DNA from 2 places in the Dehalobacter sp. TeCB1 genome. Region 2 is predicted to be linked to the other one. Evidence: a T-box and tRNA genes for the amino acid it is inferred to sense, from the RefSeq annotation. Region 2 holds a T-box; the other holds one or more tRNA genes.
The links. The T-box of region 2 lies ahead of leuS (leucine--tRNA ligase). A T-box ahead of a tRNA ligase gene usually reads a tRNA of that ligase, here a tRNA-Leu.
Positions count from the first base shown of each region.

Region 1: it has a tRNA-Leu gene. The T-box ahead of leuS (leucine--tRNA ligase) is inferred to sense a tRNA for this amino acid. The anticodon was not compared.

Region 1 is NZ_MCHF01000026.1:39,978-53,559, forward strand. It holds gene A7D23_RS07670 (cobalamin-binding protein) at 1-485, shown strand, start outside; gene A7D23_RS07675 (iron chelate uptake ABC transporter family permease subunit) at 500-1,549, shown strand; gene A7D23_RS07680 (heme ABC transporter ATP-binding protein) at 1,550-2,821, shown strand; gene A7D23_RS07685 (adenosylcobinamide amidohydrolase) at 2,823-4,016, shown strand; gene clpX (ATP-dependent Clp protease ATP-binding subunit ClpX) at 4,238-5,491, opposite strand; gene tig (trigger factor) at 5,542-6,891, opposite strand; gene A7D23_RS07700 (glycosyltransferase) at 7,203-8,360, opposite strand; tRNA gene A7D23_RS07705 (tRNA-Leu) at 8,698-8,782, opposite strand; tRNA gene A7D23_RS07710 (tRNA-Gln) at 8,793-8,866, opposite strand; gene A7D23_RS07715 (hypothetical protein) at 8,978-9,595, opposite strand; gene A7D23_RS07720 (IclR family transcriptional regulator) at 9,879-10,646, opposite strand; gene A7D23_RS07730 (DUF3343 domain-containing protein) at 11,617-11,865, opposite strand; gene A7D23_RS07735 (sulfurtransferase TusA family protein) at 11,900-12,103, opposite strand; gene yedE (YedE family putative selenium transporter) at 12,164-13,240, opposite strand; gene A7D23_RS07745 (aminotransferase class V-fold PLP-dependent enzyme) at 13,443-13,582, shown strand, end outside.
Region 2 is NZ_MCHF01000036.1:34,448-41,971, forward strand. It holds gene leuS (leucine--tRNA ligase) at 1-1,792, opposite strand, end outside; T-box leader at 1,912-2,106, opposite strand; gene rsfS (ribosome silencing factor) at 2,135-2,482, opposite strand; gene yqeK (bis(5'-nucleosyl)-tetraphosphatase (symmetrical) YqeK) at 2,486-3,070, opposite strand; gene A7D23_RS09920 (RNA-binding protein) at 3,274-3,528, opposite strand; gene nadD (nicotinate-nucleotide adenylyltransferase) at 3,610-4,251, opposite strand; gene yhbY (ribosome assembly RNA-binding protein YhbY) at 4,393-4,683, opposite strand; gene obgE (GTPase ObgE) at 4,685-5,962, opposite strand; gene A7D23_RS09940 (Spo0B domain-containing protein) at 6,061-6,573, opposite strand; gene rpmA (50S ribosomal protein L27) at 6,650-6,925, opposite strand; gene rplU (50S ribosomal protein L21) at 6,977-7,288, opposite strand.

The sequences.
Region 1 (13,582 bases), on a different contig from region 2:
AGGTTATCAGCAATATCGAATTGGCTGGTTCTTTGACTGGTAAGGAAGCAGAAGCCAAGAAAGTCACTGCAGATATGAGAACCAGAATGACAAATATAACCTCCAAACTCAAAGACATCGCCAAACCAACTGTATTTGTGGAAATTTGGGACGATCCTCTGATGTCGGCCGGTTCAACCAGTTTTGTCAATAACCTTATCGAAGTTGCCGGAGGCGTCAATATTGCTGCCGGCAATACTGAAAAATTTTATAATTACAGCATGGAAAGTCTGCTCCAAGCCGATCCGGATTATTACATCATCAATACTCATGCCCATACCCCAGCTGATATCCAAAACAGAACCGGCTATGAAGTCTTAAGTGCGGTGAAAGACAACAAGGTATATGCTGTCGACGACAACCTGATCAGCCGCTCAGGCCCAAGAGTCATTGACGGTCTGGAGCAAATCGCAAAAATTATTCATCCTGAAATTTTTGGAAATTAATGGTGCTATTGATCATGGATGTTTTAAAAAACCGGAAAAGTTGGAAGTACCTGCTGATCTGCTTCACCTTGTTTTTGATTGCTGTGGGCATTTTTTGCACAACGGTTGGCTCAGCAGATATTTCGTTTAAAGAGAGCGCCGGAATTATCATGAGCAAAGTACCTTTATTGAATCACTGGTTTCATGCTGAAGACTATCCCCATGTCCATCAAACGATTATCTGGTCTCTGCGTGTTCCGAGAATCATTCTGGCAGCTTTGGTTGGCGGAGCTCTGGGCGTCATCGGAGGTACCCTGCAGGGTTTTTTCAAAAACCCGATGGCCGATCCTTACGTAATGGGTGTATCCTCCGGAGCAGGTTTGGGTGCGACGATCGCCATCATTACCGGAGCAGGCGGTTTCCTGGGCATGATCGAAATTCCTGTTTTCAGTTTTATCGGTGCTTTTCTGACAACCTGGATCGTCTACTCCCTAGCCAAAGTCGGGAAAAAAGTCGTTGTCACGACACTTCTGCTGGCAGGGGTCGCACTCAGTGCGTTTCTGTCAGCAGTCATGTCTTTTCTGATGGTTTTGAATACGGATGATATCGATAAAATTTATCTATGGCTCATGGGCAGTTTTGCCAACAAGAGCTGGGAGCATATCCAACTTGCCGCGCCGTTTATCATTATTGGCGTGATTGTCTTATTCACTTTAGCGAAGGAAATGAATGCAATGGTATTCGGCGACAGTGCCGCCCAGCATCTTGGCATCAATCTTGGGAAACTGCAAATCATTCTGCTGATGGCCACCTCCCTGACAACAGCGGGAGCCGTGGCATCCTGCGGCTCCATTGGTTTTGTCGGACTAATCGTTCCACATATTGTCAGGATTATGGTCGGTCCGGATCACCGGGTCCTGCTTCCACTCTCCTTTCTTGTGGGCGGGACCTTTTTGGTGATTACCGATACGATTGCCAGGACATGCCTGGGCTCACAGGAAATCCCTGTTGGTGTCATCACTGCGCTTTTTGGTGGACCCTTCTTCATCTATCTGCTGAAGAAAAAGAAAGAGAGAGTAATATAAGTGGATTCTTTAATCATTGCCAGCAACCTTACATTCGCCTATGGCAGTAAAAATATTCTGGAAGACTTAAGCCTGGAAATCAGCAAGGGCAGCTTTGTATCCATCATCGGCCCCAACGGGTCCGGCAAGTCTACCCTGCTGAAAAATATTACCGCAGAAATTACTCCCCAGAAGGGGGCCGTCCTGCTCGATGATCAGGATATTTTTAAGATTAAGAAAAAAGATCTTGCCAAAACGATTGCAGTCGTCCCCCAGGATACCGGAGGGGATTTTGCTTTTTCTGTCATGGAGACGGTACTGATGGGCAGAATGCCTCATCAAAAGCGATTTGAGGGCGATTCTGAAAAGGATGTGGAGATTGCTCAATGGGCGATGGAGCTGACAAACGTCTGGCACCTGAAGGACCGCTCTGTGAACGAACTAAGCGGAGGCGAGCGGCAAAGAGTCATTGTGGCCAGAGCCTTAACTCAGGAACCCAAAGTCCTGCTGCTCGATGAACCCACCTCTCATTTAGATATCCAGCACCAATATGAATTGCTGGAACTTCTGGATCGTTTGAATAAAACCAAAAGCCTGACCGTAATCGCTGTTTTGCACGATCTTAACCTTGCTGCCCAGTTCAGCCATAAAATCATTCTTCTCGATAAAGGCAGAATTGTGGCTTATGGCAGTCCTGTTGAAGTGCTGACAGCCCAGAAGATCCGGGACAGCTACCATATCGAAGTTGCGATTACGACGAATGAAATCACCGGACGCTTTAATATTATTCCGTTAAGTAAAAAGAAGGACCGGAGTGAGGCTGCCAGGGATGTACGTATCCATTTACTCTGCGGCGGCGGAAGCGGTGTCTATCTGATGGAACAATTGGTTCAGGCCGGTTATCAGGTGAGCTGCGGCGTCCTGAACATTGGAGATTCGGACTGGAAAAAAGCCAAAGAGCTCGGCATTGCCGTTTCCGAAGAAGCTCCTTTTTCCCCCATCTCCGCCGAAGCCTTTAACATGAACGAAGAGCTTCTAAATGAAGCAGACCTGATCATTGTTTTGTCTGTCCCTTTCGGGTACGGGAACATCGTCAATTTAGAACAGGTTTCCGTGGCCTTACACCTTAAAAACAAAAAAGTAATGATTGTGGAAACTGAATCAGAACAGTGGGATTACACAGGAGATTTTACCGGTGGCAAAGCTGACAGCCTTCTTGCCGGCATGATGCAGCACGGCGCAGAGAAGTTCGGCAGTATCCGGGAACTATTAGGTAGGATCGGAGGAAAATGATTTGCTTCTGTGGACTTACGAAACAGGTGATACTGTTGAGCGCTATAAAGACAGTATCATTATTTCTTTCAAGGATGACCGCAAGGTCCTGAGTACCGCCCATTTAAACGGTGGTTACCGCGAAAACCTGAAATTTGTTTTTAACCACGATATTAATTCCGGGATGGGTTTGACGTGTGACATCACTCCAGCCGTCTATGAGGAACATATGAAGCTGATTGCCACGAAATTGGATCTTGATCCTGAAGCCTCCGCAGGCCTTCTGACGGCTGCTGCCATGAATAATGTGGCTATTCGGACAGCAAGCTACGAAGATCTAACTGTCACCGCAGTGGTAACCGGCGGCATCGAAATGAACGGCGGCCGGATCGGTGATCCCGCTTTTTTTCATGAACGGCAGGGGGAAACGGTAACCATTCCAGCTGGAACGATTAATATTCTGCTGTATATCAATGCCGATCTTCCGGAAGAGACCCTGACCCGAGCACTTGTGACCTGTACAGAAGCCAAAACGGCTGCCCTGCAGGAGCTTATGGCCGGCAGCTGTTATTCCAGAGGCATCGCCACAGGATCAGGCACAGACGGGACGGTCATCATCTGCAACAGCAAGTCTGGCTCCCGGCTTTTCTATGCCGGCAAACACAGCAAATTGGGAGAGCTGATTGGAATTACCGTCAAACAGGCTTTGAAGGAGGCTCTTTTCCTGCAGACCGGTCTTTGTCCGGAATACCAATTCAGTCTGCTGAACCGCCTGAAAAGATTCGGTATCAATGAAGAAACCCTCTGGCAGGAATATCAGAAGGGCATCGGTGTCCTGTGTCAGGAATCTACGTCTCGAGCGGGAGTTCCGAATCAAGCGGAATCGAGAAAACCAGGATCACTAGATAAGCAAAAGTTCCTGAACAGGTTAAAAAAGATAGAATGCGAAGAGGAACTTGTGATCCCGGCTACGCTCTATGTCCATCTGATGGATCAATTGGACTGGCAGTTATTATCACCTGCTCAGGCTGCCTCCGAAGGGAAAATCATCATTGAACGTCTCAGGAGAAATTATGATTTACCGGATGATTTTTTACATGATTTTCTGAATGATTTCTTAATTTCCTACAGCTCCGTTTACGATGCCATAACGGCAATGTCCCATTGCTTTGCAGTGCTGACAGTAAGGATCATTGCTGCAGCGAAGTTCGGCTAGAACAGTATCCTCAAATTGTTGTTTTTTCATTTTGTATATTACATTACCATTATGTGAGGGTAAGTCTGTGAGCCACAATACCGCTTTTCGGCTATTGCGCCAAGGATGGCGCAATAGCCGAAGAGCGGTTAGGGTACATGACGTAAACCCTAAGTTTACAAAAAATACTGCCAATAGCATAAAACTATTAACAGTATCTCATAGGTTTAGATTTATTCTGTTTAAGCTGATTCTTCCTTCTTGCTATCCACTGTGATAAGCTCAGGCTCAATTCGTTGAAGAATTGTATCCTTGGTAACGATGCACTTGGTGACATCCGAGCGGGTTGGAATATCATACATTACATTCAGCATGATTTCTTCCATAATCGCCCTGAGGCCCCTCGCTCCCGTATTACGGCGAATCGCTTCTTCAGCAATGGCTTTAAGCGCATCTTCTTTGAATTCCAGCCCTACGCCGTCCATTTCCAGCAGTTTTTCATACTGTTTGACCAAGGCGTTTTTGGGCTGGGTCAAAATGCTGACCAGCGCATCCTGATCCAGAGCATCCAAGGTGACAATGACAGGAAGTCTTCCGACAAACTCGGGGATTAATCCGTATTTTAAGAGGTCTACCGGCAGTATCTGCCTTAAGAATTCCCCGACGTTCTTTTCATTTTTCTTTTGAATTTCCGCCCCAAAACCCATCACTTTCTTGCCGATACGGTTTTGAATCAGTTTGTCAATGCCATCAAAAGCCCCGCCAACAATGAACAGGATATTCGTGGTATCGAGCTGGATAAATTCCTGGTGGGGATGCTTGCGTCCTCCCTGTGGAGGAACACTGGCTACTGTACCTTCCAGAATTTTGAGCAGTGCCTGCTGGACACCTTCACCTGATACATCCCTGGTAATGGATGGATTCTCAGATTTCCGGGCAATCTTATCGATCTCATCAATATAGATGATCCCTCGCTCTGCCCTCTCAATATCATAATCAGCAGCCTGAATCAGTTTGAGGAGAATATTCTCGACATCTTCTCCGACATAGCCGGCTTCCGTCAGTGAGGTTGCATCCGCTATAGCAAATGGAACATTAAGAACTTTAGCCAGTGTAGAAGCAAGCAGCGTCTTACCGGAACCTGTTGGACCGAGCATAATGATATTGGATTTCTGAAGTTCGACATCATCGACCTTCATGCCAATGCTGATACGCTTGTAATGGTTATAAACTGCAACAGATAATGCTTTTTTTGCTTCGTCCTGACCGACAACGTATTGATCAAGAATACTTCTGATTTCTTTTGGTTTAGGTATCTCTCCAATTTCTGAACCTACATCATCCTGGAGCTCCTCTTCTATGATTTCATTACAGAGCTCGATGCATTCATCACAAATGTATACCCCGGGACCTGCTACCAGTTTCTTGACCTGTTCCTGTGTTTTACCGCAAAAGGAACACTTCAGTTGATTCTTTTCATCGTTAAACTTTGCCATATGCTCACCCCTTTACTGAGAATTCCCTTATCATTGTCGCAATAACTATCTTATTCATTTTCCTCCGTTACATTACTCTCTGAATCCGTGTTCTGTGCTGCGGCACTTTCCTGCCCTGCTCCATTGTTCTTGACCAGGAAATCAACGGTATGCTCTGATGTTAAACTCATTTTGAACATCTGCATCTCGCCGCGAGCTTCAAGAGCTGACTTCAGTTCTTCAGCTGTCCTGCCATACTGCATAGCCATTCTATTAATCTCGGATTCAATTTCTTCATCGGTAACCGTAATTCCTTCTTTTTCCGCAATTGCTTCGAGGACAAGTTCAGTTTTTAGTCCATCAGTTGCCTGTTGGCTGAAGGATTCGCGAAGCGCTTCTCTGCTGGTATTGACATACTGGCAATACTGCTCCATGGAAATTCCTTGATAGGACATGTTCTGCTGCAGGTCTTCCATTAACGCATCAATGCGCTCCTGTTTCATTCCTTCAGGAATTTCACAGACTGCGTTTTCAGCGACCTTCTTAATAACTTCGGTCTTATATTCGTTGTCACGTCTGGCTTCTGCAGCTGAAATCATCTTTTCTCTGATATCCTGCTTCAATTCTTCCAACGTGTCAAATTCGCTGACGTCTTTGGCAAACTCGTCGTCCAGAGCCGCCAGTTCTTTTCTCTTAATACCGTTGATCTTGACTTTAAACATGGCATCTTTTTCGGAAAGCTCTTCGCTGTGATAGCCTTCCGGGAACTTGACACTGATTTCGAGTTCCTGACCACTCTTAGCACCCTTTAATTGTTCCTCAAATCCAGGGATAAAAGTGCCGGAACCGATGGTTAACTCGTGATTCTCGCCTTTTCCTCCTTCAAACGGCACATCACCCAGGAATCCTTCAAAGTCAATCGTGACGATATCCTGGTCAATGATTTCTCCGTCTTCAACCGGAATAAGTTTAGCATGTCTGTTTTGACGGCGTTCCAGTTCTTCGGCCACCTGCTCGTCTGTAACCTCAACAGCCTGTCTTTCGATGCCAAGACTCTTATATTGTCCCAGCTCTACATCAGGTTTGGTCTCTACCGTAACTTTAAAAATGAGATCTTTATCTGCCTCAAATTGGACGACCTGCATAGCCGGCCTGGAAACTGGCGTAATAGAATGCTCTTTATAGGCTTCAAATAAAGCCGGGTAAGAGACCTGCTCCATCACTTCATTTTTCACAGCGTCTTTATCAACATACCTTTCTATTATATGCTTGGGGGCTTTTCCTTTGCGAAAACCTGGTATGCTGAGTCCCTGGCCAGCTCTTTTCATCACCCGGTCAAAAGCTGCAGAAACCTCTTCAACCCCAACCGTAATTTCCATTTCGTAGATGTTATTGTTCTTCTTTTCGATCTTGACAGACATGTCCGCTCCTCCTTGGAATTTAACCTTACATTATTTTTTATATTTAAATAGTATCAACATTTCACACCAGGATATTCTGCCCTTTTTCAAAAAAATGCAAACCTAGCTTAAGCGTAAATCCCTGGAAAAAAGCAACAAGTTCAGAAAGAGGAAACATCCGTTTCCCCTTTCCAGTAAACCTGATATTGACCAGTTAATATTATCAGAAGTTTTTCAAAGAATCAAGGAAAACGCTTGATATTCTGTTTAAATCTAGTGCCTTGTTAACCCTTGTTTTGAAATACAATGACGGGCAGATTTTCTGCCGGGTATTATATCGCTTCTGTTTTGAACGGATTGGTTTTGATGTTTTTCCCGAGTGTCAAAATATAGGCAGCTGCATTTTGTGAAGGATTGACCGGCAGTATCATCCGTGCCGCTAAACTCATTGTTTCCAGTCTGGCAGGATGCTTAAACAGTTCTACTGTGTAGCGGATCAGTTCATCTGGGGTACCGAAAGCCTTCCCCGCTCCCGCTTGTTCAACGAAATAAGCATTTCCTTTTTCATGCCCCGGGATGGGTCTGTACATCAGCAAGGGAAGTCCCATGGTCAGTGCTTCGGAAATTGTCAATGCTCCTCCTTTAGTGATCATAAGATCAGAAGCTGCCATCAATTCCTGAACATTGTCGACATGACCGTAGAGTCTGATGCAAAGATTCGTTTCCCTAATTTCACTGTTAAGCGCATGGTACAGCTCTTTATTGTAGCCGCAAACCACCAATAATTGTGCCGAAATATCCTGAGCCAAGTTCCGGACAATATCCTTCAGTTCTGAAACATTGCTTACGGGCTTACCGTTAAGACCCATGATAAGTACCGTCTTCCGGTCCAGGTCAAGCCGCAGTTTTTGTTTAGCAGCGCTTTTTTGCATGGGTTCTTCAAATCTTAACCGGAGAGGGATCCCGGACTGAATCACGTTCTGGGGCGCTATTCCTGCCTCCACGAGCCTGGTACAGGCATCCTTGCAACCTACAATATACTTATCCGTTCCGGAGTGGATCCATACGCCGTGAACAAGGTAGTCCGTCACCACCGTGACCAGCGGAACAGAAAGGAGCCCTTTCAGCTTCAGTTCACCCAATATGGCAGCCGGTATAAAATGGGTACTTACAATCACATCAGGATTAAACTTCCAGATGCAGTCCAACAGCTTCTTCGTTTCCAATCCCCGCACAAACTTCCGGCAATCTTCGGCAGTCAATCCTGCCGTCTTTTCAAAGAGTATTCTCCAGAGTTTTGGCGTCTTCTTGATCATTGTTGCGTAGGCTTTCCTCATAAAATAATCCGTGTTAAAGTAAAAAAAAGAACCAAAATCTAAGTGCTTTACCTCTATTGGCGAAAGTTGATGACGAAAAGCTTCGGCGAGTGCTTCACCTGCCTGGAAATGTCCTTCACCATAGTTTGATGAAAAAATCAGAACTCCCGACACTTCTTTTTTCCCCTTCCAAACACTCTCTTCATTTGGTGTCATTACTATTTATATTATGAACCGGATCAGATAATTATATATGAAAGATATTCTAGTCCAAGAATCCGGGATTATTCCTGCTACATCCATATTATAATAATTGCCGGTCGACATTTAAATACTTTTTCTCGATTTTTTCACATTTGGTGTTACTCTTCTGCGACTTCTTTGTTGCGGCACCTCCATTTTGCCGATTTATTATCTAGTGCGTAAGAAACGAAATCTAAGGCTGGAAATGCAGAAACAAAAAAGACAGTCAACCTTCTTTATAGGTCAACTGCCTCGAAATCATCAATTTTGGTGCGGGAGACAGGACTTGAACCTGCACGGAGTTACCCGCTGGAACCTAAATCCAGTGCGTCTGCCAGTTCCGCCACTCCCGCATGTAAAAGTTGGCTGGGGTAGATGGATTTGAACCACCGGTGTCGGAGTCAGAGTCCGATGCCTTACCGCTTGGCGATACCCCATTGGAATGAAAACCGGTTATGCAATATTCTGACGGTTCTAACACGCAAACAGTATTATACTTAAAAAATTTTGCCCTGTCAAACAAAAGTTAATACAAAAAAATAGTGTCCTTATTTAATCGGACACTGAAAGTTTTTGCAGAAAGAGTTAAAACCAAAGACATAAAGCGCTGCTTTTTCAATCCTGAGACTCTGCCATTGTTTTATATCGATTTTTTCACCAAACCGGTTTTCGGCAATTCCATCTTTTCCGATCCAGCCGGAAGCTTCCCCCTCGCCTAAACGGATTTCCCATTCGCCTTCATTTTTACCAGGTAAGATCTGAACATTGCATCGGGCATGGAAAATTTCCACAAGTTTGACGAACAATCTAAAAAAATATTCTTCATATTCAATGGGCTCACTTTGCGGGATCGCAAGGTCGGAACAAATATCCTCAACCAGCACTGTCAGCCCCTTAGCAGGGTTATAGCGATGATAAAATGCTGTCGTAAGGGATCCGTAATTAATGATCCCGGAATCATAATCAATCGTCAGCGGATGGTCTAGATCCGTAAAAAGAAGTGTAATCCCGTTGCCGGAAATACCCCATTTTCCTTGATAACGCGACAGCAACTGGTCTGCAATCTGAAAAGACAGAATATAGGTGGATATTTGCTTTTCATCTCTGATAGCGCATCCTATACAATCTCTATCCTGATTATAAGCTATTGATGAAATTCTCATCATAATCAATTACCCCCCCACTTTCGTCTCACTATATGATACACCGTTTCATTTTATACGCATAAAAATAAGTTTGTTTTATTCTTTGAAACACCGTTTCATATCTGATCTAAACCCATTTCCGTGTCCACCTTTTGGTTTTTTTGCTGAAGCTTGATTCTGATCTTTTGGTTATTTTATGCAAACTAACACAGAAAGATTCTGAAATATTTGAAAATGTAGTATTAATATTATGTACTAGTTTTCTACTTCCGTCAAGCGTTTCTTTTGGCAGATTACTGTAATATCAGCGGCCAGAATATCCTAATCTGAAGGATATATCCTGACCAACACGCTTGATTTCCTGACCAACCTTTTCAATCCCTTTCTCCATCAGCCTGTTAATTGGTCCGGAAATGCTGATCGCGCCAATAGTTCCGCCCGAATAATCATAAATGGGCGTTCCTATGTTAATGACCCCGACTTCAGTTTCTTCAGCGGCAACTGCAATGCCTGTTTTTCTTATTTCCTTCAGCTGTTCGATCAGTTTTTCCGGATCTGTAATCGTCTGCTGAGTAAAACGGGGCATACCCTTTTTCTGCAGAATAAGCCTTACTTCCTCTTCCGGCAAAGTGGAAAGGATTGCTTTACCAACCGCCGTACAATGCATGTAGCCTCTGCTGCCTACCTTGGAGTGCATGCCGATCAACTGGGAACTTTCCTTATGATCGATAAACACCACTTCGCCGTTGTCGGGCAGAACCAGATGAACTACTTCATCAAAGGTTTTAGCCAGGCTTTCCAGATAGCGCTCGGCAACCTTCCGGACTTCAAGCTGATTGAAAAATGCGTTGCCAACTTCGGCTATTTTTATCCCGAGACGGTACCGTTCCCTGTCTTTCTCTTTTTCGACATATCCCCGATAGCATAAAGTCTGAATAATCCGATGTACCGTGCTTTTATGCAGCCCTATCTTGCTACCAATTTCAGTCACGCCGAATGATTCCCTAGAACTGGCCAGCACTTCCAATATATCCAGCGCTCTTTCCACAGTCTGAACATATCTTTCTGTCACAAACAGGCCTCCCATCTTCTTGCTGATTTCTATTATGGCTGATTTTAATAAGAATAACAATAAAAAATTAAATTGAATACTCCAAAGGATTTACAAATAATTTACAGATAATAAACCAAAAAATGGTATACTTGTTTCATGGTCACTTTCTTCCTATGCCGGCGCCACGACCCTTGCATCTTTCTCAAGCCTTTCAGCGAAATCCTCCGGACCAGGGCAAATCTATCTTTCCTGGAATTTAATCAGTGGAATGACCTCTTACGCGGTCTACCGCTCGGCTTCGTATTCAGGGACCTATACAGAGATTGCCTCGACGGTATATACCAATTATACAGATGGCAGCCTGACATCAGGCAATACTTATTATTACAAGATCAAGCTGTTTACAGGGCGTCCTCTCCCGAGGGCACCTACAGTACGATAGCGGAAAATGTGGCAGCGCTCCCTTACACGGATACAGGCCTAGATTCGGAGATAACCTATTATTATAAAATCATTGCATTAAACAGCAGCGGCCAGAGCGGTCTATCCGCGGAAGCATCCGCCACGACGCAGGCAGCATCACCATAAAAAAAATTGCACCACCCTAAAGGGGTCAGGTTACTGACGAACCCCATGATGAAAAAAAAGGATGGGACTTGCTCCAATGCCTCGCGGCAATCACGCCGGGGCGGGTAATCAAAAAGCTTTATCTTGCGATAAAGCTTAATCTTTTTATATGGGGTGAATGATGGGACTTGAACCCACGAGTGCCGGAGCCACAATCACTCTGTGACTGCCGCGATACCACAAGCCATAATCCATGCGTGTTTGCGGGCTTTTACCTTTGAAAAAACACCGTTTCTCATGCTGTATTTGATTTCTTAACCTACCTGGATTTTAACCAATTATTTTACAGAATACAAGTAATTAATTTTTATAATTAGTATTTATTATAACTATACTTGGGTTAGAAACAAACTATAAGCAATCATGCTCCTTTAGCCTTATATACCTGCCGGTACCCGGTTGTTTCAATGCAGACTATTTGTTCAATCTCTTCATCCGGATTTTCCGGTGCAACAAAGTCCCGGTGATCTTCATACTTGACGCAGCTGCCGCAAGAAGAGCTGAGACTTCTGGGAACAGGCATTACGACCGCATGAAGGTTATTGGCTATACACTTTTTTTTAAAGCGCATCGCGCCATAATGCGAATAAAAGGTTGCGATGTATTCCATAAGTGGATTCCCCTTCGATGTTTGTGCTGCATTATTATTTTTTTGTTATTTTCAATGTAAAGATCCTATTTTCTTCAGTATAATCACTATGATATCCTGCAACTCTCGCAAAACGTGAGACATTTTCCAAAGAGGTACGGTTGTCAAGCAGTATGGTATATTCATCCTCGTTGGAAGCCATTGCTTTCTTGATCATGATAACAGGCTCTGGACATGAACGGCCTCTTGCATCGAGCATGTCAATTCTCCTCTCAATGTAATGTAATTTTTTACATTTGAATAAATATCAAAGCGTATGTCAATTATTCACAGTTGCAGCGGCCTTCCGGGTGTTGACCACAGCGATTATCAGCATGACAACCAAACCAATAGCGACCGCGATCATGCCGTTGGTCGTAGGTCCTTTAGCTGAAGAAGCTAAAGAAAAATTGTGCGCAAAGGCTGCGCCGGCAAATAGCCCAATCACTGTAATAACGGAGTCCGTATTGCCTTCGCCGGCAAGAATCATTTGCCGAAGCGGACAGCCTCCAAGGAGTGTCGAGCCAAAACCAACCGTAAGCATACCGAGAAAATTCCATAAACCGTCCGTATGGGCAATGGGTTGATTGGCAAATCCCACGGATAAGTTACCGGTAGCGGTATTCATAACAAAAGCAGATGCCAGGATAGCCAGAAAACCAAGCAACAATTTCCATTCTCTAAATAATACTAGATCCCGAATGCCGCCAACCATGCAAAGTCGGGTTCTTTGCGCTAAGATACCGACAAGGATACCCGCAGCTAGAGAAATTGCGATCGCGGCATGTTTGGCTCCGGGACCGGCTCCTGCTTCCGTAAAATAAATAAAGGCAGGCGCTGCCAAGAGTAAAGAAAGAAACACAATTTGTATCACCGGGAATATGACTCCCTCAATTTTCGGAAGACTATAGGTTCTTTTTAATGTATAGCCCCTGTTAAGGAAGAATATCCCTGCTAAAATGCCACAGATGAATCCAACCAAGCCAACGAGAGCATTTAAGTCTCCGCCGGCAAGTCGTAGAATCATCCGGAAGGGGCATCCCAGGAACATCAGCGCTCCGATCATAACAAAAAATCCAAGAATAAACCGCGTTAAAGGGGAAGAACCACCTCGCGGTGAGAATTCTTTTTTACTTAAAGCCATCAGACAGGATCCCAAAACCAAACCAATAATTTCCGGTCGTATGTATTGGACGGCAGTGGCCCGATGCAAACCCAGCGCACCTGCTGTGTCACGGACAAAGCAGGCAATACAAAAGCCCATATTGGCTGGATTGCCTAGAAGCACCAGTGTGACAGAAATAATACCAATGATAATTCCAGCGATAACAATTACAATCTTTTCGTTTTTGATCACTCTTCAATGACCTCCTTCTGTAATATCATTATTTAGACATTATGTGTCTAACATATGGAGATAATATTACCATAATAGGTTTATAAAAAAAAATTGAAATTTTCAATAATAAAAGTCTTTATGAATAGATTATTCCAATATATTAACGCAACAAAATTGAGCTATAATATAAGCTGAATAACATCAGTTAGAAAGGGAAAAAATGAATCTCACCAAAATATATTTTGATAATGCTTGTACAACTTTTCCTAAACCAGCTTCAGTTTCTGCTGCAGTAGTGCACTACATGCAGAGTATCGGTGCAAATATCAGTCGGGGTGGCTACGAAAGTGCCTATACAGC
Region 2 (7,524 bases):
TGATCTCCTCAGGGCTGACGACATTTCCTTTGGATTTGGACATCTTGGAACCGTCCATGCAGACCATTCCCTGGGTAAGCAGATTTGCAAACGGCTCATCCACCTGGAGGTAGCCAAAATCTCTCAGGGCTTTAGTAAAAAAGCGTGAATAGAGCAGATGCAGGATCGCATGCTCAACACCGCCGACATACTGGTCGACGTTCATCCATTTGGCCGCGTTTTTCTCGTCAAAAGCCTTATCCGGATTCCGCGGGTCACAATACCTCAGATAGTACCACGAAGAGCACATGAAGGTGTCCATCGTATCGGTTTCTCTTCTGGCAGGGCCTCCGCACTTCGTACAAGTTGTCTGCACAAAGCTCTGGGAAGTGGTCAGCGGATTCTCACCGGCCTTGAACACGACATCATCGGGCAGCATCACCGGCAGCTGATCATCCGGCACAGGCACAACGCCGCACGTATCACAGTAAATCATCGGAATTGGCGCACCCCAATAGCGCTGACGGGAAATCAGCCAGTCCCTAAGGCGGTAATTGATTCTACGCTCACCAAGCTGCAGCTTTTCCAGTTTGGCAGCCATCTTGCCCCAGGCCGTCCGGTTATCCAGTCCGTCAAAATCAAGGGAGTTGACCATGGTCCCGTCTTCAATATAAGCTTCTTTCATCGGCATATCTTTATCTGCAGCGGAAACTTTAGGATCAAGAATGACTCTCGCAATCGGCAGACCGTACTTCCCGGCAAAGGCAAAATCTCTTTCATCATGTCCCGGGACCCCCATAACAGCCCCGGTTCCATATTCGAGAAGAACGTAATTGGCAATCCAGATCGGGATCCTTTCTCCGCTTAATGGGTTGATGCAGTAGTGTCCGATAAACATCCCTTCTTTTTCTGCTTCCGATGAGGTTCTCGCAATTTCGTTCAAACCTTTCATCTTCTCGATAAAAGTGAGCACGCCTTGTTCATACTGTGTTCCTTTGACGAGCTGTGTAACCAGCGGATGTTCGGGGGCAAGAACCACATAGCTCACGCCAAAAATCGTATCGACTCTGGTTGTGAATACAGTGATCATATCTGTGGTGCCTTCAATTTTAAAATTGGCTTCGGCCCCTTCAGAGCGGCCAATCCAGTTGCGCTGCATGGTTTTTACTTTTTCCGGCCAGCCGGTGAGCTTATCAAGGTCGTTTAAGAGCTGTTCCGAATAATCCGTAATCTTGAAAAACCATTGTTCAAGATCTTTTTTGGTAACAGGTGTGTCGCAACGCTCGCAGGCACCGTCCACGACCTGTTCGTTAGCCAACACTGTCGCGCAGGACGGGCACCAGTTTACAGCGGCTTTCTTCTTATAGACCAAACCATGTTGATAGAACTGATTAAAAATCCATTGCGTCCAGTGGTAATACTCGGGGTGGCAGGTTGCAACTTCTCTATCCCAATCGTAAGAAATACCCATTTCCTGAAGCTGTCGCTTCATGTTCGCAATATTTTTCCAGGTCCACTCTGCCGGCGGTGTCTGATGCTTGATCGCGGCGTTTTCAGCGGGAAGGCCGAAGGCATCCCAGCCAATCGGGTGCAGCACATCATAGCCCTGCATCCTTTTGAAGCGGGCAATCACATCAACGATCGAATAATTGCGGACATGTCCCATATGTAAGTTTCCAGATGGGTATGGAAACATGGCAAGTGCATAGAACTTTTCTTTACCGCTATTCTCCTCAGTTTTTCCTGCTTTGTTCTCCAGCCAGGCTTTCTGCCATTTTGACTCAATCTCGTTGAATAAATATCTTTCCTGCATAGATCCGACCTCCAAAGTTCTTTCCAACAGAACAGCCTTTAGTTGTCCTGCCTTATGTTTCAAATGTTCATTCTTCTGGTAGATATTACTAGTCCAAAAATAGATAAAAACCCCCATCCCCAAGGGACGAGAGTTTGCTCCCGCGGTACCACCCTAATTCTGTGCGCTTAAAGATTATAACGGTTCTCACCGGCATCCGTTGCTGCCCGGACACTGCTCAGGAACGAGTTCCCCGCCTGGTGAAAACGGCTCACACCAACCGCCGTCTCTCTGATCCATCCCTTTCAGGTACTGCTTTCCTTCAAAGCGTAAAAATATTAGATTGGATATCCAAATTAAAATCTAATTATATAATACGACTTCCCGGGCATCGCCCCACAGTCTTTCCAGACTATAAAACTCTCTGGTATCTGGTGTCATAATATGTATAACCAGATCACCACAGTCGATCAGCACCCACTGAGCTTCAGGAAGCCCTTCTATCCTTAAAACCGGAATCCCGACCTCGGGCAATTTTTCTGCAAGGTACTCGATAATTGCTTTGGTCTGAGTCGTGCTGTTTCCCGTGGCAATCATAAAATAATCTGCAATGACGGATATTCCCTTTAAGTCAAGGGTCAGAATATTTCCGCCTCTTTTATCGTCAATAAAGTCAACTACTTTCTGCAGCTGGTCATGACTTATTTCCAAATTCTAACCTCCTTTAGACGCTTTTCCATTTTTCAAATCTTCATACGTCAGAATTGTCAGCGGATGAATCGGTTTATTGTTCTCCTTCAGATAGTACAAGGTATGCTCCACACAAGCCAGTGTACCTGTCTTAAGGTCATGATACAACTTCTGGCGAAGCTTGTCTACACCGGGGAAATTCCTCCCGGGTTCCGTGAGATCGACACTGTAGATCAACATTTCCAGAGGGGACATCCCCGGTCTCCCCAAGGTATGATTCGCAACCGCATTCAGGACATCCTCGTTTTTTATCGCGTAAAGAATCTGCAGCATATAAGCTGCGACTCTTCCGTGAATGACCTGGGGAATTTCCATATCTTCCGGATAAAGAATAAGGTTCCATTCCCGGGCTTTTTTCAGCTGCTCCAAATAAGTGTACTCCTTAGCCAGGTCATGGGTAAGGGCAGCTAAGCCCGCATCTCCCTCTTTTACACCGAACCTCGGGGCAAGTTCCACGGCCAGAGCCTCTACCCCAAGCGTGTGCTGAAATCTTTCCAGCGAAAGTTTTTGTGAGGCTAAAGTTCTGAAATATTCCAGCCGGTCGTTCACAACGTTCAACCTCTCTTATTTTACCGCTCCTTGCCATCCATGGGCGTCATACAAGAATACGGTACAGTTTGCTGTACCGTATTCTCTCGGGTCCAGGGTCTGAGAATGTAAGATAAACCAGGATTCTTCATGCTATTTATATAGAGTCCTACGACTCATTAAAGATCAGAATTTATCTTAACAGAAACCCCCAACCAAAAACATTAGACAGTTTGGCGAGGTCTCGCTTCGTTTACTGTCAATGAACGGCCATTGAACTCACTACCGTTAAGTTCTTCTGCTAAGCGCTCGGCATCCTCTGAAGCAACTTCTACAAAGCCAAAGCCTCTTGAGCGACCGGTTTCTCTGTCGGTAATGATTCTGCTGCCGATTACATTGCCAAACCGAGCAAAGTACTCAGTCAGTTCCTCTGAAGTCGTACTCCAGGGGAGATTGCCCACGTACAGGGTTTTTGTCATGGAATTCACCTCTAAAATAATTTTGTTTATAGTATGAAACAACTATTACTATAGTATACAATCCTATCGGAAGTCAAATGTTTATTTACTGATGTAAATATTATTTTCTATGATGAAACGCCGTACTTCTTCTGGAAGCAAATAACGAATAGACTTGTTATTCCAGATCCTTTTTCTGATATCTGTCGAAGATATAGCCAGAGCGGGAATTTCCATCTCGAATATTCTGTTTTGGGCATAAGGATATCTGTCAAATAATTCTCCCAAAAAACCACCAATTTCATACCCCGGTCTTGAAGCCCCGATAATTTTGGATATTCCAATAATTCCTTCTGCTTCCCGCCAGCTCAAAATATCCCGGAGCGCATCGGAACCGGTGATAAAAAAAAGTTCCTGTTCGGGGAACAACAGATGCAAGGCTTTTAAAGTGTCATAGGTGTATGAAGGGCCTTCTCTGTCGATCTCAATTCTGGATGCGATAAAATTCTCATTGTCGCGGATAGACATTTCGACCATCGCAAAACGCAGATCCGAATTTGCAATCTGATGATGGACTTTATGCGGAGGAATGCCTGTGGGGATGAATAAGACCTTATCAAGCGCAAATTCGACCCTGGCTGTCTCCGCAGCCACCAGATGGCCGTAATGAATTGGATTAAACGTTCCTCCCATGATGCCAATCCGGCATCCGCCAGCGATTGACTCGCGAACACTCCGTTCCATTATTTATCTCCTAAATTTTTATTATTAGACAAGTCTCCGTAACACTGTCTATAACGGAGACTGATCTCAGGAGAATACTTAAGTAAAATATGCTGAGAAATATCCCGCCTGCAAATTGTCCTCATTTACCAAGAAAATATGTCAGGGCAGCTCTATTTTTGGTTTTTCGCTGGCCTTCCGATAGAGCAGGAAATTCCGCCCGATCACCTGAACCAATTCTGAATGGGTAGCTTCGGCCAGCCCGGAGGCGATATTTTTCGGGGCATCGGCACAATTCTGGAGCACCCGTCCTTTAATCAGCTCTCTTGCCTCCAACGCATCGGCGGCCTGTTTAATCATATTATCTGTAATTTCATCTTTGCCAACGATTAAAATAGGTTCCATTTCATTCCCCATAGCCCTTAAAAACCTTTTCTGTTTGCCTGTCAGCATGCTATTGTCCTCCCTCCGACCATTCCAACTCCAACTTTCCGATCGATACTTTATTGCCTTCTTTGATCCCCTGTTCCTTCAGTGCATCGTCGACTCCCATCACTTTAAGGATATTCTGGAAGCGCATGACACCGTCATCCGTATCGAGGTAGGCCATCGCCGCATGTCTTTCAATCTCTTTGCCTGTAATGATATACATGCCGTCTTCACGCGTAATGACAAATCTGTCCTCGCTTTGGACCTGAACCATGCGATGTTCATCAGGATCAGCTGAAAGTCCAATCAGCGGTACCTCAGGAAGAATTTGTATCATCTTATGCAGTAATTTATCGATTCCCTCTCCGGTTACCGCCGAAATTGGGTAGATTTCATAGGCATCCCCAAATTCCTCGCGGAGACGCCGGAGATTCTCCTCGGAACCGTTAACATCAATTTTGTTCGGAACAACCAGCATCGGCCTTTCAGCAAGAGCCGGACTGTGCAGTTTGAGTTCCTGGTTGATGATTTTAAAGTCTTCCAGCGGGTCTCTGCCCTCGGAACCCGAAATGTCCAGAATATGAAGAAGCAGTCTGGTACGCTCGATATGACGCAGAAATTCATGTCCAAGTCCTGCGCCGGAATGAGCCCCTTCGATAATTCCCGGGATATCCGCCATGACAAAACTCTCATCCTCTACCTGAACGACGCCAAGATTCGGTACCAGGGTCGTGAAATGATAGTCTGCGATTTTCGGACGGGCAGCCGATACCCTCGAGATCAGTGTGGATTTTCCGACGTTTGGGAATCCGACCAGGCCGACATCTGCCAGAAGCTTCAGTTCAAACAGAAGCCAAAGCTCTTCCCCTGGTTCTCCGCGCTCCGCCACTGTAGGAGCCTTGTTTGTATTACTCATAAAACGGGCATTTCCACGGCCGCCGCGGCCGCCTTTGGCAATGGTGACCCTTTGCCCATGCCGGGTAAGATCAGCCATAATTTCGCCTGTACCTTCATTTTTGATTATCGTTCCCGCCGGTATACGCAACACCAGGTTTTCTGCTCCTTTCCCGTGCATATCCTTGCCTTGCCCGTGTTCGCCGCGGTCTGCCTTATAATGGCGGCGATAGCGGAAATCCACCAGGGTCCGCAGGCCCTCATCCGCTTCGAGGATGATATCCCCGCCACGGCCACCGTCTCCGCCATTAGGCCCTCCCAACGGGACATACTTCTCCCTGCGGAAAGATACAGCTCCTGCTCCGCCGTCCCCAGCTTTTACATATATTTTTGCGCGATCATAAAACATTCGTTAACCCCTTCATTCGGATTTTTCTAAAGAAAACTTGGCTGGCGCCAAGCCTTTGACGTCAGCCTTAGCTGCGCTTAGACCTATCAGAAAGTAACTCATGCTTTCTGGTAGACTGGGGAATATACATTCTGCTCAAAAAGATTGTCTTCTTTATATAGTCTGAATTCGCAGGAAAATCCTCCGCCGACAACGCCGAACTGGATCTTTGCCGTTAATGTTTCAACATCCTGATCTCCCTGCACGAATAGGTCTAAACAGTCTTTAGTGTATCCAGAAAAACTCAGGGCATATTCTTCCTGCCAATGATCAAGCCAAAATTCTTCATTTTTCATTTCCGGAGGAAAATCCAACACAAATTCTGCACCTTTCAGACGCAGCTTAAAATACCATCCCAGGAGAATACCAAGCAGTGTTTTTTGGCCAATCTTGTAAATATCTTGCTGCGGCCGAATCTCCACCAAGACTTCATCAATATAAGCCAACGCTTTGTCCGGCATATTCAGCTGCAAATACCCCTTGATGACCTGAAAATAATTCAGAAAATCATGCCGAAGGATCTGGAAATTATCCAACTGCTCATAAAGGATCTTTTTATCAAGATTGACCATTTTTCTTCTCCTCACCAAAGATAATTAACAATAAAACATACCCCCGGGCTAACCCAGGGGTATGACGTGTAATCTGTTATTGGGCTTGAGTAATCCCGTTTTCCGCATGAACACTTACCTGCTTGCGGAATTTATCTTTGCGTTCGAACTTTACGTAACCATCTGTGAGCGCGAACAGCGTATCATCTTTGCCAATGCCGCAGTTTTTGCCAGGATGGAGTTTGGTTCCACGTTGGCGAACAAGAATATTTCCTGCCAAAACGTACTGTCCGTCAGAGCGTTTGACTCCGAGTCTTTGCGCATTACTGTCTCTGCCGTTTCGTGTACTTCCTACACCTTTCTTGTGGGCCATGAAGATCACCTCCTAAAAAGAACATGCTGATCGTATTCTAATTTTCAACCATTAAGCATTGATTGTTTCAATTGAAAGCTTCGTGTAAGGCTGACGATGGCCTTTTTTAACACGAACGTGTTTTTTGGGTTTATAACGGAATGCAATGACTTTGTCGCCTTTGCCCTGTTCCAGAACTTTTGCGACAACTGTCACGCCGGCAACAACTGGAGCTCCAACCGTTACATTACCATCTTTTTCAACAAGCAGTACCTGATTCAGGTCGAGAACCTGGCCGACAGCTGCATCAAGTTTTTCAACATTGACGACATCGCCTTCCTTGACTCTGTACTGTTTGCCTCCTGTTTCGATAATTACATACATTTTTCTACACCTCCCAGTCCCAGACTCGCCTGCGTAGGTCGGCCCGCTGCCGCATAAACGGCAAGAAACCAGTTCATACCTAATAAGTGCGGTTGTGGTGAGAAGCCACCACGTTCTAACATTTTAGCATTTTTCCTTATATTCGTCAATCAGTTGATCCTACAGTTCAATTCATTCGTCTCTCGCCTCAATTGACTTTGTAAATGCAACCTATACATTACTGGGTGATTGCATTT